Linked DNA regions of Azospirillum brasilense. The protein of the gene in region 2 binds, or shares a complex with, the protein of the main gene of each other region. Links are inferred from orthologs where the notes say so. Each region holds a gene or a part of one and is shown on either strand. Other genes may lie near its edges.

The links.
Region 1: the proteins of secY (region 2) and secA are in contact, whole or in part, in a crystal structure (PDB 3DIN), measured with the Thermotoga maritima proteins. The link is inferred for Azospirillum brasilense from one-to-one orthologs. Residues at the interface, in WP_004081795.1 of Thermotoga maritima: Glu108, Gly109, Glu110, Glu111, Ala236, Glu237, Arg238, Arg239, Ile240, Thr241, Ile242, Gln243, Tyr244, Ala245, Arg246, Arg247, Val248, Thr249, Gly250, Arg251, Arg252, Val253, Tyr254, Gly256, Ala257, Ser258, Thr259, Tyr260, Leu261, Pro262; in WP_004082002.1 of Thermotoga maritima: Glu261, Ala262, Arg263, Lys300, Ala301, Arg302, Thr303, Ile304, Ile305, Leu323, Tyr324, Asp325, Pro326, Val329, Ser330, Tyr333, Ile336, Lys340, Phe345, Val349, Glu363, Phe364, Tyr374, Ser375, Gly376, Gly377, Glu393, Ile395, Thr482, Ser483.

Annotation. Positions count from the first base shown.
Region 1 is NZ_CP012914.1:2,771,858-2,778,344, reverse strand. What follows is about bases 1,003-4,284. They hold secA (preprotein translocase subunit SecA), read left to right. Parts: upstream 1,003-1,333; coding sequence 1,334-4,084; downstream 4,085-4,284. Other genes in these bases: mscL (large conductance mechanosensitive channel protein MscL), read left to right, coding at 4,235-4,284. Outside these bases: AMK58_RS12885 (peptidylprolyl isomerase), read right to left, coding at 1-947; more of mscL, read left to right, coding at 4,285-4,681; AMK58_RS12870 (DEAD/DEAH box helicase), read left to right, coding at 4,935-6,479. UniProt on the Escherichia coli protein: Required for protein export, interacts with the SecYEG preprotein conducting channel.
Region 2 is NZ_CP012914.1:2,219,041-2,225,117, reverse strand. Bases 1-2,872 are described here. They hold secY (preprotein translocase subunit SecY), read left to right. Parts: upstream 1-702; coding sequence 703-2,043; downstream 2,044-2,872. Other genes in these bases: AMK58_RS10295 (FadR/GntR family transcriptional regulator), read right to left, coding at 2,824-2,872; AMK58_RS10300 (adenylate kinase), read left to right, coding at 2,043-2,690; rplO (50S ribosomal protein L15), read left to right, coding at 99-584; rpmD (50S ribosomal protein L30), read left to right, coding at 1-94. Also shown: more of AMK58_RS10295, read right to left, coding at 2,873-3,582; AMK58_RS10290 (DMT family transporter), read right to left, coding at 3,692-4,606; AMK58_RS10285 (N-formylglutamate amidohydrolase), read left to right, coding at 4,793-5,665; AMK58_RS10280 (carboxylate-amine ligase), read left to right, coding at 5,672-6,077. UniProt on the Escherichia coli protein: The central subunit of the protein translocation channel SecYEG. Consists of two halves formed by TMs 1-5 and 6-10.

The DNA.
Region 1 (6,487 bases), 550 kb from region 2 along the record:
TAGTTCTTCTTCGGCTCTTCGGCCTTCGGGGCCGGCGCGGCCTCTTCCTTCGGCATCGGCGAGCCGTCGAGCTGGAAGGTCTCGACCTTGGCGACCTTGCGCAGGTCGTCGACGACGTTGGTCACGATGTCCTTGCTGAGCTGCTGCTCGAGCTGCGGCTTCACCTCGTCCAGGGACGGCTGCGGCTGGGTGCGCTTGTCCTCGACCTTGATGATGTGCCAGCCGAACTGCGTCTTCACCGGCTCCTTGCTCACCTCGCCCTTCTTCATGGCGAAGGCGGCGTCGGCGAAGGGCTCGACCATCGTGTCCTTGGTGAAGTAGCCGAGATCGCCGCCCTGTTCGGCGGCCACCGGGTCCTTGGACTTCTCCTTGGCCAGCTTGGCGAAGTCGCCGCCCTTCTTGAGCTGGGCGATGATCGCCTTGGCCTCATCCTCCTTCTCGACGAGGATGTGGGCGGCCTTGACCTCTTCCTGGGCCGGGTTCTGCTTCAGGAAGGCCTGATAGGCCTCGTCCAGCTTGGCCGGGGTGATGCGCGACTGCACTTCCTTCTGGATGTAGGCGCGCTGCACCGCGCGCTCCTCGGCGCGCTTGATCTCGTCCTTGACCTCCGGCGTGCCGGCGAGGTTGGCCTTGTAGCCGGCCTCGGCCACCAGCTTCGAGTTCACGAGCTGCTCGATCACCGCCGGGTAGATCATCTCCAGCGGCATCTGCTGCACCTGCGGCGGGAGCTGGGCGACCATGCGCTGGACGTCGGAGCGGTGGACCGCCTCGCCGTTGACGCGCGCCACCACCGGATCGGCGTCCGCCGGGGCGGGAGCGGCCTGAGCGGCGGGGGCGGGCGTGGCCGCGGGAGCCGGAGTCGGCGCCGGAGTCTGGGCGTGTGCGGCCAGCGCGAGGCCGCAGGCGGCCATCGACAGCAGGGCGGCGCGGAACACTCGATTCACCATGGAGTCTTTTCCTTCCGGCGGATGTGTCTTGTCACGGTCAATGGCATGACAGAACGTCTTATGATTGGCGGCGGCTGTACGGACGATCCGGCCCCGCGCCCGAATCCGCGGGGGATTAAGCATGGGTTCGCAGCGCGGGGCAAGCGGTCGTGATGCGTGGCCATGACGCCCTGCTTCGACCGTGTTCAAGGCGATATGGCGGCGGAACGGTGGTGCTTCCAGGGCGTGCCACACGCCGATCCACACCCCCGGCAGGGCCGACACCCCCGCGATGCCCCCTCAAAGGGCCGGGCAAAGGGGCGGGTCTCGTTGACAGAAACTTGCTTCGGGCCTATGTGAGACCGGTCAAAAAGCCGGCTTCACGACGTTCCACCCCCGAGGTTTTCATGTTCGGTGCTCTCGCCCGCAAGATTTTCGGCACCGCCAACACGCGCACCGTCAAGGCGCTGCAAAAATCCGTCCAGCAGATCAACGCGCTGGAGCCCGAGTTGGCGGCGCTCTCCGACGACGCGCTGCGCGCCCGCACCGATTGGCTGCGCGGCCGGCTGTCGCAGGGCGAGACGCTCGACGCCATCCTGCCCGACGCCTTCGCCACCGTGCGCGAGGCGGGCAAGCGCGTGCTGGGGCAGCGGCACTACGACGTGCAGCTCATGGGCGGCATGGTCCTGCACCAGGGCAAGATCACCGAGATGCGCACCGGCGAGGGCAAGACGCTGGTCGCCACGCTGGCCGTCTATCTGAACGCGCTGGAGGGCAAGGGCGTCCACGTCGTCACCGTGAACGACTATCTGGCCTCGCGCGACAGCGCCTGGATGGGCCGCATCTACGGCTTCCTCGGCCTGACCACCGGCTGCATCGTGCACGGGCTGGACGACGAGGAGCGCCGCGCCGCCTACGCCGCCGACATCACCTACGGCACGAACAACGAATTCGGCTTCGACTATCTGCGCGACAACATGAAGTTCCGGCTGGAGGACATGGTCCAGCGGCCCTTCAACTTCGCCATCGTGGACGAGGTCGACTCGATCCTGATCGACGAGGCGCGCACCCCGCTGATCATCTCCGGCCCGTCCACCGACTCGTCGGAAATGTATGTGCAGGTCGACCGCCTGATCCCGCAGCTGACGCGGGACGACTACGAGTTGGACGAGAAGAACCGCACGGTCAGCCTGTCCGAGGCCGGGCAGGAGCATATGGAGCAGCTTCTGGCCGAGGCCGGGCTGCTGAAGGCGGGCGGGCTGTACGACATCCAGAACGTGGCGCTGGTCCACCATTCCCAGCAGGCGTTGCGCGCCTACACGCTGTTCCAGCGCGACAAGGACTACATCGTCAAGGACGACAAGGTCATCATCATCGACGAGTTCACCGGCCGCATGATGGAGGGCCGCCGCTATTCGGAGGGCCTGCATCAGGCGCTGGAGGCCAAGGAGAAGGTGACGATCCAGCGCGAGAACCAGACGCTCGCCTCCATCACCTTCCAGAACTATTTCCGCATCTACCCGAAGCTGGCCGGCATGACCGGCACGGCGATGACCGAGGCGGCGGAGTTCGCGGAGATCTACGGCCTTGAGGTCGTTGACATGCCGACCAACGTGCCGGTCCAGCGCAAGGACATGGACGACGAGGTCTACCGCAAGGCGTCGGAGAAATACGACGCGATCATCGACCTGATCGAGGACGCCCGCAAGCGCCAGCAGCCGGTGCTGGTCGGCACCACCTCCATCGAGAAGTCGGAGCTGATCGCCGAGCTGCTGAAGAAGCGCAGCATTCCGCACAACGTGCTGAACGCCCGCCACCACGAGCAGGAAGCCTACATCGTCGCGCAGGCGGGCCGTCCGGGCGCCGTCACGGTCGCCACCAACATGGCCGGCCGCGGCACCGACATCCAGCTCGGCGGCAACGTCGAGATGCGCATCCAGATGGAGCTGGCCAACCTGCCGGACGGGCCGGAGCGCGACGCCAAGATCAAGCAGATCGAGGCCGAGGTGGCCGAGGCGCGCGAGCTGGTCAAGCAGGCCGGCGGTCTCTACGTCGTCGGCACGGAGCGGCACGAGAGCCGCCGCATCGACAACCAGCTGCGCGGCCGTTCGGGCCGCCAGGGCGATCCGGGCGCCTCCAAGTTCTTCCTGTCGCTGGACGACGACCTGATGCGCATCTTCGGGTCGGAGCGCATGGACGGCATGCTCCAGCGCCTGGGCCTGAAGGAGGGGGAGGCGATCATCCACCCCTGGATCAACAAGGCGCTGGAGAAGGCCCAGACCAAGGTCGAGGCCCACCATTTCGAGGTCCGCAAGAACCTGCTCAAGTTCGACAACGTCATGAACGACCAGCGCAAGGTCGTCTATGAGCAGCGTCGCGAGATCATGGACACCGAGGACATCGCCGAGACCGTCCTGGAGATGCGCCATCAGGTCGTTTCCAACATGGTCAACAAGGCGATCCCGCCGAACTCCTACTCCGAGGCCTGGGACATCGCCGGCCTGCACGAGGAGGTGAACCGCCTCCTGGGCATGGACCTGCCGGTGGCCGACTGGGCCAAGGAAGAGGGCATCGCCGAGCCGGAGATCGAGGAGCGCGTCCGCGAGGCCGCCGACCGCAAATACGCGGAGAAGGTGGAGACTTATGGCGCCGACACGATGCGCCATGTGGAGAAGAGCCTGCTGCTGCAGATCCTCGACCAGGAATGGAAGGATCACCTGCTCCAGCTCGATCATCTCCGTCAGGGCATTTCCCTGCGCGCCTATGCCCAGAAGGACCCGCTGAACGAGTACAAGCGGGAAGCCTTCGAGCTGTTCGAGACCATGCTGTCGACCCTGCGTGAGCAGGTGACCGCCGTGCTGATGCATGTCGAGATCCGCATCGCCCCGCAGCCGGAAGAGCTGTACGCCCGTCCGCCGCAGGAGATGCACGAGGGCCGCGACGACCCGGCGCTGGCGATGGCCGAAGCGGGAGCCGGGGCCGCCCAGGGCTACCCGCCGGCCGATGCGCCGCTGCCCGCCGGGATGGTCCGTCGCGAGGCCGCCGCCTCGGTGGTGCCGGGGGCCGACCCCAACGCCTGGGCGAACACGCCGCGCAACGCGCCCTGCCCCTGCGGCTCGGGCCAGAAGTACAAGCACTGCCACGGCAAGGTCGGCTAAGCGCCGCCGCGAAGAACGCCGCCGGGGACATTCCGGAGGGGGATGTTCCGGACGGGGCCGGGCCGCAAGGTCCGGCCCCTTTCCTTTTTGCGGCCCTGGAAACTTCGGCTGGGCTGTGGCGTTCTTCCCATCAAAAGCGGGAGCGCAGCCATGTTGCAGGAATTCAAGACCTTCATCAGCCGCGGCAACGTCGTGGAACTGGCCGTCGGCATCATCATCGGCGCGGCCTTCACCGGCATCGTCAATTCGCTGGTCAGGGACATGCTGATGCCGCCCATCGGCTGGATCATGGGCGGGATCGACTTCTCCAACTACTTCCTCAACCTGTCCGGCGGCCATTACGAGAGCCTCGCCGCGGCGGAGGCGGCGGGGGCGGCGACCATCAACTACGGCCGCTTCATCAACGCGCTCATCAACTTCTTCATCGTGGCGGGCGCGCTGTTCCTCATCGTGCGGCAGGTCAACCGCCTGCATTTCCTCCAGGATTCCAAGCCGAAGGCGCCGCCCCGCCAGGAGGTTTTGCTGGAGGAGATCCGGGATGCGCTGCGCGCACGGCAGGCACCCGCCCCGGGGGACACGACTCGACCGGGGGCGTGAAAGAATCTTCTTGGATTGTGCAGCGCAACCCATTATGTAAGGCGTCTTGATCGCTGGAGGCTCGCGCGTCTCTTGAGCGAGACGCGCTTTGATATTGCGGGACGGCCTTCCTTGGGACCCGGTCGCCCGTTGCTTCGGACAGACGCCTCTCCCTCTTCCGACCTCCTCCCGGCGAAAACGCCGGCGTTCCACCGCTCACCATCCTGGTGCGGCGGCCGTGCGCCGTCTTGGTCCTGAGGAAAGGTTACCCTACTTGTCGTCCATTGAAATGACCGCCGCCGACGCCCTCGTTGTCGAGACCGCCGTCGCCGAGACTTCTGTCGTCGAGACCGCCGTCACCGAGGTTGCCGCCGCCGACGCGACCGTGACTGACACCGTTACCCCGAACGCCTTCGCCGGGCTGGGCGTCCACCCGCTCGTCGTGAAGGCGCTGGAAGCGTTCGAATACAACACCCCGACCCCGGTCCAGGCCGAGGCGATTCCGCCGGCCCTGGAAGGCCGCGACATTCTGGCGACTGCCGAGACGGGCACGGGTAAGACCGCCGCCTTCATGCTGCCGGCGCTGACCCGCACCATCGACCTGCCGCGCCTCGGCGTGGCCGCTCCGCGCGTGCTGGTTCTCGCCCCGACCCGCGAGCTGGCCAAGCAGGTCACCGACGCCGCCCGCAAGTACGCCAAGTTCATGAAGTACAACATCGTGGACGTCGTCGGCGGCATGCCCTACCGCGACCAGTTGCGCCTGCTGTCGCGCGCCGTGGACGTGATGGTCGCCACGCCGGGCCGCCTGCTCGACCATGTGTCGCGCAACCGCATCGACCTCAGCGCCGTCGAGGTGCTGATCCTGGACGAGGCGGACCGCATGCTGGACATGGGCTTCCTGGACGATGTGGAAACCATCGCCAAGTGCTGCCCGGACAACCGCCAGACGCTGCTGTTCACCGCCACGCTGGACCGCCGCATGGCCCAGCTCGCCGGCAACCTGCTGCGCAACCCGGTGCGCGTCGCCGTGGAAAGCGCCACCACCGCGGTGAACGTCGAGCAGCGCCTGCACCATGCCGATGACATGGACCACAAGCGCCGCCTGCTGAAGCATTTCGCGGACCTGCCCGAGGTCGGCAAGGCGATCATCTTCGCCGCCACCAAGCGCGACGCCGATGCGCTGGCCGAGGAACTGAGCGACGCCGGCCACGCCGCCGCCGCCCTGCACGGCGACATGGACCAGTTCAAGCGCAACCGCACGCTCCAGCGCCTGCGCACCGGCCAGGTCCGCCTGCTGGTGGCGACCGACGTGGCGGCGCGCGGCATCGACGTGCGCGACATCACCCACGTCATCAACTTCGACCTGCCGCGCTCGGCGGAGGACTATGTCCACCGCATCGGCCGCACGGGCCGTGCGGGCGCCTCGGGCGTGGCGGTTTCCTTCGCCGCCCGCGCCGACCGCGACGCCCTGTTCCGGATCGAGCGCTACACCGGCACCCGTCTCGACATCCATGTCGTTCCGGGTCTGGAGCCGCAGCGTCCGTTCCAGACCGGCGGCGGTGGCCGTCCGGCGGGTCGTCCGGGTGGCCGTCCGGGTGGCGGCAACGGCGGCGGTTACAACAAGAAGCCGTGGGTGCGCAACGCCAACGGCGGTGCCGAGGGCGGCAAGCCGAACGGCGCCCCGGGTGGCCGTCCGCAGGGCCGTCCGATGAACCGCAACGAGCATGGCCGCAGCGACCATGCCCGCAACGAGCACGGCGGCCACGCCCGCCGCGACTCCCAGGGCGGCAAGCCGGCGCACCGGGCGTCCAAGTGGTAACAGCGGTT
Region 2 (6,077 bases):
GCTGCACCGGACCCGCGAGCTGGAGGACACTCCGGCCGTGCGGGGCATGATCGCCAAGGTCGCGCACCTGGTCCGCGTCGAGAACGAGGGCTGAACCCATGACGAAGCTGAACGATCTCCGGGACAACCCCGGTGCCCGTAAGGAGCGCATGCGCGTCGGCCGCGGTATCGGTTCGGGCAAGGGCAAGACCGGCGGCCGTGGCGTCAAGGGTCAGACCTCGCGCACCGGCGTGGCCATCAACGGCTTTGAAGGTGGCCAGATGCCCCTTCACCGCCGCCTTCCGAAGCGCGGTTTCCGCAACATCTTCGCGAAGGAATACTCGGTCGTGAACCTGGGCCTGGTCCAGAAGTTCATCGACGCCGGGAAGCTCGACGCCAGCCAGACCATCGATGCGGTGGCCCTGGAAGCGGCGGGCGTCACCGGCAAGGTGAAGAAGGACGGCATCCGTCTGCTGGGCAAGGGCGCCCTGACGACGAAGGCCAGCTTCACCGTGGCCGGCGCCTCCAAGTCGGCTGTGGAAGCGGTCGAGAAGGCGGGTGGCAGCGTCACGCTGACCGCGTCCGCCGCCGAAGCCGCCGAGTGATCGGAAGCCCGCGCTTGCGCGCGGGCCTCTTCCGGCACTAAATGAAGCGAAGTTGCGAGGGGCGGCCTGCATCCTGCAGGACCGCCCCGTTCGTGCATTAGGGACAGGGATACGACCCATGGCATCAGCGGCCGAGCAGCTTGCCGCGAACATTAATTTCGGGGCCTTCTCCAAGGCGACCGAGCTGAAGAAGCGGATCTGGTTCACCCTTGGTGCCTTGATCATCTACCGCCTGGGCACCTACATCCCGATTCCGGGCGTCAACCCGCAGATCCTGGCCGATATTTTTCGGCAGCAGGGCGGGGGCATCCTGGGCATGTTCGACATGCTGGCCGGCGGCGCGTTGCACCGCATGACGATCTTCGCGCTCAACATCATGCCGTACATTTCGGCCTCCATCATCGTGCAGCTTCTGACCGCGGTGTCGCCGCAGATGGAAGCGCTGAAGAAGGAAGGCGAGTCGGGCCGCAAGAAGCTGAACCAGTACACCCGCTACGGCACCGTCCTTCTGGCGACCGTGCAGGCCTGGGGCTTGGCGGTGGGGCTTGAGGCGATGACCGGCGCATCCGGCGCCGCGGTTCCGGAACCGGGGCTGTTCTTCAAGATCGCCACGGTCATCACGCTGGTCGGCGGCACGATGTTCCTGATGTGGCTGGGCGAGCAGATCACCGCCCGCGGCATCGGCAACGGCATCTCCCTCATCATTTTCGCCGGCATCGTTGCCGAGCTGCCGCGCGCGCTCGTCAGCACGCTGGAGCTGGGCCGCACCGGCGCGCTGTCCACGCTGTTCATCGTCTTCCTGCTGCTGATGGCGGTGGGCGTCGTGTTCTTCATCGTGTTCATGGAGCGCGCGCAGCGCCGGCTGCTGATCCAGTATCCGAAGCGTCAGATGGGCAACCGCGTGTTCGGCGGCGAAGCGTCGCACCTGCCGCTGAAGCTGAACACCTCGGGCGTCATCCCGCCGATCTTCGCGTCGTCGCTGCTGCTGTTGCCGCTGACCGCGGTCGGCTTTGCCGGCGGCGAGGGTCCGGAGTGGCTGCAGACCGTCACGCGCTATCTCGCGCACGGCACGCCGCTCTACATGATCCTGTATTCGGCGCTGATCATCTTCTTCTGCTTCTTCTACACGGCCATCGTCTTCAACCCCGCGGACACGGCCGAGAACCTGCGTAAGTATGGCGGCTTCATTCCCGGCATCCGTCCGGGCAAGAACACCGCGGACTACATCGACTACGTGCTGACCCGGTTGACGGTGATCGGTTCGGCCTACCTTGTGGCGGTTTGTCTCCTCCCCGAAATCCTGATTTCCCAGCATTCGGTTCCGTTCTATTTTGGCGGCACCAGCCTGCTGATCGTGGTCACGGTGACGATGGACACGGTTGCGCAGATTCATTCCCATCTGCTGGCCCACCAGTATGAGGGGCTGATTAAAAAAGCGAAGCTTCGGGGGAGAAAGTAATGAATCTCATTCTGCTCGGACCGCCGGGCGCCGGGAAGGGGACCCAGGCGCGGCGTCTCGAAGACACGCGCGGGCTCGTCCAGCTTTCTACGGGCGATATGCTCCGCGCGATGGTCGCCGAGGGTGGTCCGCTTGGGCAGCAGGCGAAGGACATCATGTCCGCCGGCAAATTGATGCCGGACGAGCTGATGGTCAAAATCATCGCTGAGCGCATTTCCAAGCCGGATGTGGCCAACGGCTTCATCCTCGATGGTTTTCCGCGCACGGTCGCCCAGGCCGAGGCGCTGGACACCATGCTGTCGGACAAGGGCCTGAAGCTCGACCACGTGATCGAGATGAAGGTCGTGGACGACGTCCTGGTGGAGCGCATCACCGGCCGTTACACCTGCGCCAAGTGCGGCAAGGGCTATCACGACGTCTTCGAAAAGCCGAAGGTCGAGGGCGTCTGCGATGTCTGCGGCAGCACGGAGTTCAAGCGCCGGGCCGATGACAACGCGGACACGGTGAAGACCCGTCTCGCCCAGTATCACGAGCAGACCGCGCCGATTCTGCCGTATTATCAGAGCCGTGGGGTTCTGAAGACGGTGGACGGCATGGCCGAGATCGACGACGTGACGAAGCAGATCGAGGGCATCCTGGCGTCCTGAGCGGGCCGCCTGACCAGGATTGTCCTGATCGGCTGAAAGGAAAAGCCGCGAGGATCTTCGGACCCTTGCGGCTTTTTCTATGTCGTGACGACGAGGCGGGGAGGGTGATGCTCCCCAAAGACGCCGCCTCTCTTTACGAAGCGGCGTCGGTGTCGGGGCGTGAGAGGTCTTCCGCCTTCCGGCTCAGATCGTTGTAGCGGTCGAGCACCCAGCCGAGGTGATCGGTGGCCGCAACGGCGGCGGCATCGGCGTCGCGGCGCCGGATGGCGTCGTAGATGGCGCGGTGATGGTCGATCATCAGCGCCTCGCGGCCCAGCGCGAAGGGCTCGGTGTGGTGATACTCCATCATCTGGCCGAGGATGTCGCGGATGGTCGCCAGCAGGTGCAGATAGACCGGGCTTCCCGCCGCTTGTGCGACGGCGAGATGGAAGTCCATGTCGTCGGCGGCCTGCTTGCCGTCGCGACCCGTCTCGCCCATCGCGGCGAGGACCCGCCCGATGTGGTCGATCTGCTCTTGGGTCGCGCGCTCGGTGGCGCGCCGGGCCGCCCAGCTTTCCAGGGCCTGCCGGATCTCCACGAGGTCGCAGAGGTTGGCGTGCTTCACGCGGACCATCTCGGTCAGAGCGCCGTCCATGGCGCCTGCAGAGGATACCACGCGTGTCCCGCCGCCCTGGACGGCGGTCAGGAAGCCCTGCGTCTTCAGCTTCTGCAGGGCCGCGCGCACCGAGACCCGGCTGACGTGGAGCTGCTCCGCGAGCTGGCGCTCGCCGGGCAGGCGCTCTCCCGGAACGAGTTCGCCACGGGCGATCCGTTCGAGAATCCGCTCCGCCACCCATTCGGAAATGCGCTGGGAGGAGGCCGGTACGTGGTGGGGTTCTTCGGTGTCGGACACGGTGTCATGCCCTTTCATCAGCAATCGGTCATAGGTCGTACCCGAGTCGGGCAAATCACGTCAACTCGCATCCAGACGGCGGCGTATGGGTCGCATCACCGGCGGCGTTTCATCGGCTCCCACGGCGGGCCATCAGAATGCCTGCCAAAACCACGGCGCCGCCCACCGCCTGGAGAATCCCGAGCGGTTCGGCGAGCAGCGCCCAAGCCAGCACCGCCGCGGCTGCCGGCTGGAGCAGCAGGCTGACGGAGGAGAAGGCTGCGGGCAGATGAGCCAGCGCATAGGCGATCAGGCTCTGGCCACCGGCGTGGCTGACCAGGGCGAGCCCCAGCAGCACAGCCCATCCACCAAGCGATCCGGCGATCAGGCTCTCCCCCGACAGCAGGGCAATGGGCAGCAGGGCGAGGCCGGTGACGACTCCGCTCCAGGTCATGATGGTGGCCGTGGAGAACTCCGCCCGCAGCCGGCCCACCGCCAGGATGTAGCCGCCGTAGAAGACCGCGGTCAGCAGCCCGAGGGCGTCGCCGAACAGGTGGTCCGGGCTCAGCTTCAGACTCTGCCCCATCAGCACGACGGCCCCGCACAGCGCCAGCCCGAGGCCCATCAGGAAGGTCCGGCTGAACCGCTCCTTGAACACCAGCCAGGACACCAACGTCACGAAAATCGGCGCGAAGTTCGCGAGCAGCGTGGAGTTGGCGACGGAGGTGTAGCGAATCGACCAGTGCCAGATGGCGAGATCCCCGGCGAAGAACAGGCCCGCCGCGGTCAGCCGGGCGTAATCGGACAGCGACGAGGGCTTGCGCGACCGCGCGCCTCCCTTCGGTTCCACAGCCATCCAGACCCACAGGGCCGGGATCGCGAAGGCAAGCCGCCAGAAGGCGGTGGCGCTCGGTCCCAATTCGGAGAGGCGCACGAAGATCGGTGCGAAGGCGATTCCCAGCGCCCCGATCAGAAGGGCAATCAGCGCGATCCGTTGCGCGGAGTCGGCGCGCGCGACGGGGGCGAGGGTGCTGGCGTCCGGCATGGCGTCCGTTATAACGGACGCAACCTGCGGACGCCACGTCCCCCCGCCGCATGGCTCGTCTGCGGAAGTCTTGGATTGTGGGACATCGTCCCGCCGGTGGGATCATCCTCGCGTCCGGACCGTTGCCTTGGGGACCAGCCGGCGGAAACTTCCGCTGCGACCGAGACCCTGCAATACTGTGCCATCATGACGCAGCGATCCCCCTGCAAGCCCGCCGAACACCCCCGACCGGTGACCCTGCCGTCGCCGCCTCGCGCCGCGCCGGCCGTACCGTTGCTGGGTCCCGACGATCCGCCGCCGGTGACCGTGCTGCGCCCGGAGTCGGACAGCCCGGTCCTGCTGCTGTGCGATCACGCCTCGCGGGCCATTCCGAAGGCTCTGGGGACGCTGGGGCTGGACGAGGCGAATCTGTGCCGGCACATCGCTTACGACATCGGTGCGGCGGAGGTGACGCGGCGGCTGTCGGAGCGGTTCGGCGCGGCGGCGGTGCTGTCCGGCTACTCGCGGCTGGTCATTGATCCGAACCGCGCGCTGGACGATCCCACGGCGATCCCGGTGGTCAGCGACGATGTGGTCATCCCCGGCAACCGCGCCTTGGACCGGGCGGAGGAGGAGCGTCGCGTCGACGCCATCTTCCGGCCCTATCACGAGGCCGTCGCCGCCGAGGTCGCCCGGCGGCGGGAGCGCGGGCAGGTGCCGGTGCTGCTGTCGATCCACAGCTTCACGCCCGCCATGCGCGGCGTCGCCCGGCCGTGGCACGTCGGCATCCTGTGGGACCACGACCCGCGCATCCCGATCCCGATGATCGCGCGGCTGCGCGCTGACGGGCGCTGGTGCGTCGGCGACAATGAGCCCTACTCGGGGCGGACCACCCTGGGCGGCACGGTGGAAAGCCACGCGACCCCCGCCGGGCTGCCCAACGTCCTGGTCGAGGTGCGCCAGGACCTGATCGCCACGCCGGAGGGGGCGGCGCTGTGGGCGACGGTGCTGGGCGACGCGCTTGAGCCGATCCTGGCCGACCCCGATCTCTACCAGATCAAACTGTTCCCGCGGGAGTGAGCGTTCATGGAGCCGGCCTTCACGCTGGGGCTTGAGGAAGAGTATCTGCTGGTCGACCGCAGTTCGCGGGACATCGCGCGCAACCCGCCGGACGAGATGCTGGAGGCCTGCCAGGAGCAGGCGCCGGGCCAGATCCATCCGGAATTCCTGCGCTGCCAGATCGAGGTCGGCACGCCGGTCTGCGCCACCCTTGCGGAGGCGCGGGCGGAGTTGGCGCGGCTGCGCGCCACGGTGGCCGGGGTGGCGCGCGCCCATAATCTGGCGCCCATTGCTGCCTCCACCCATCCCTTCGCCGCCTGGGAGCCGCAGAAGCACACCAACCGCGACCGCTACAACATGCTGGCCCGCGACCTGGGCGCTCCGGCGCGGCGGCTGATGATCTGTGGCATGCACGTCCATGTCGGGATCGAGG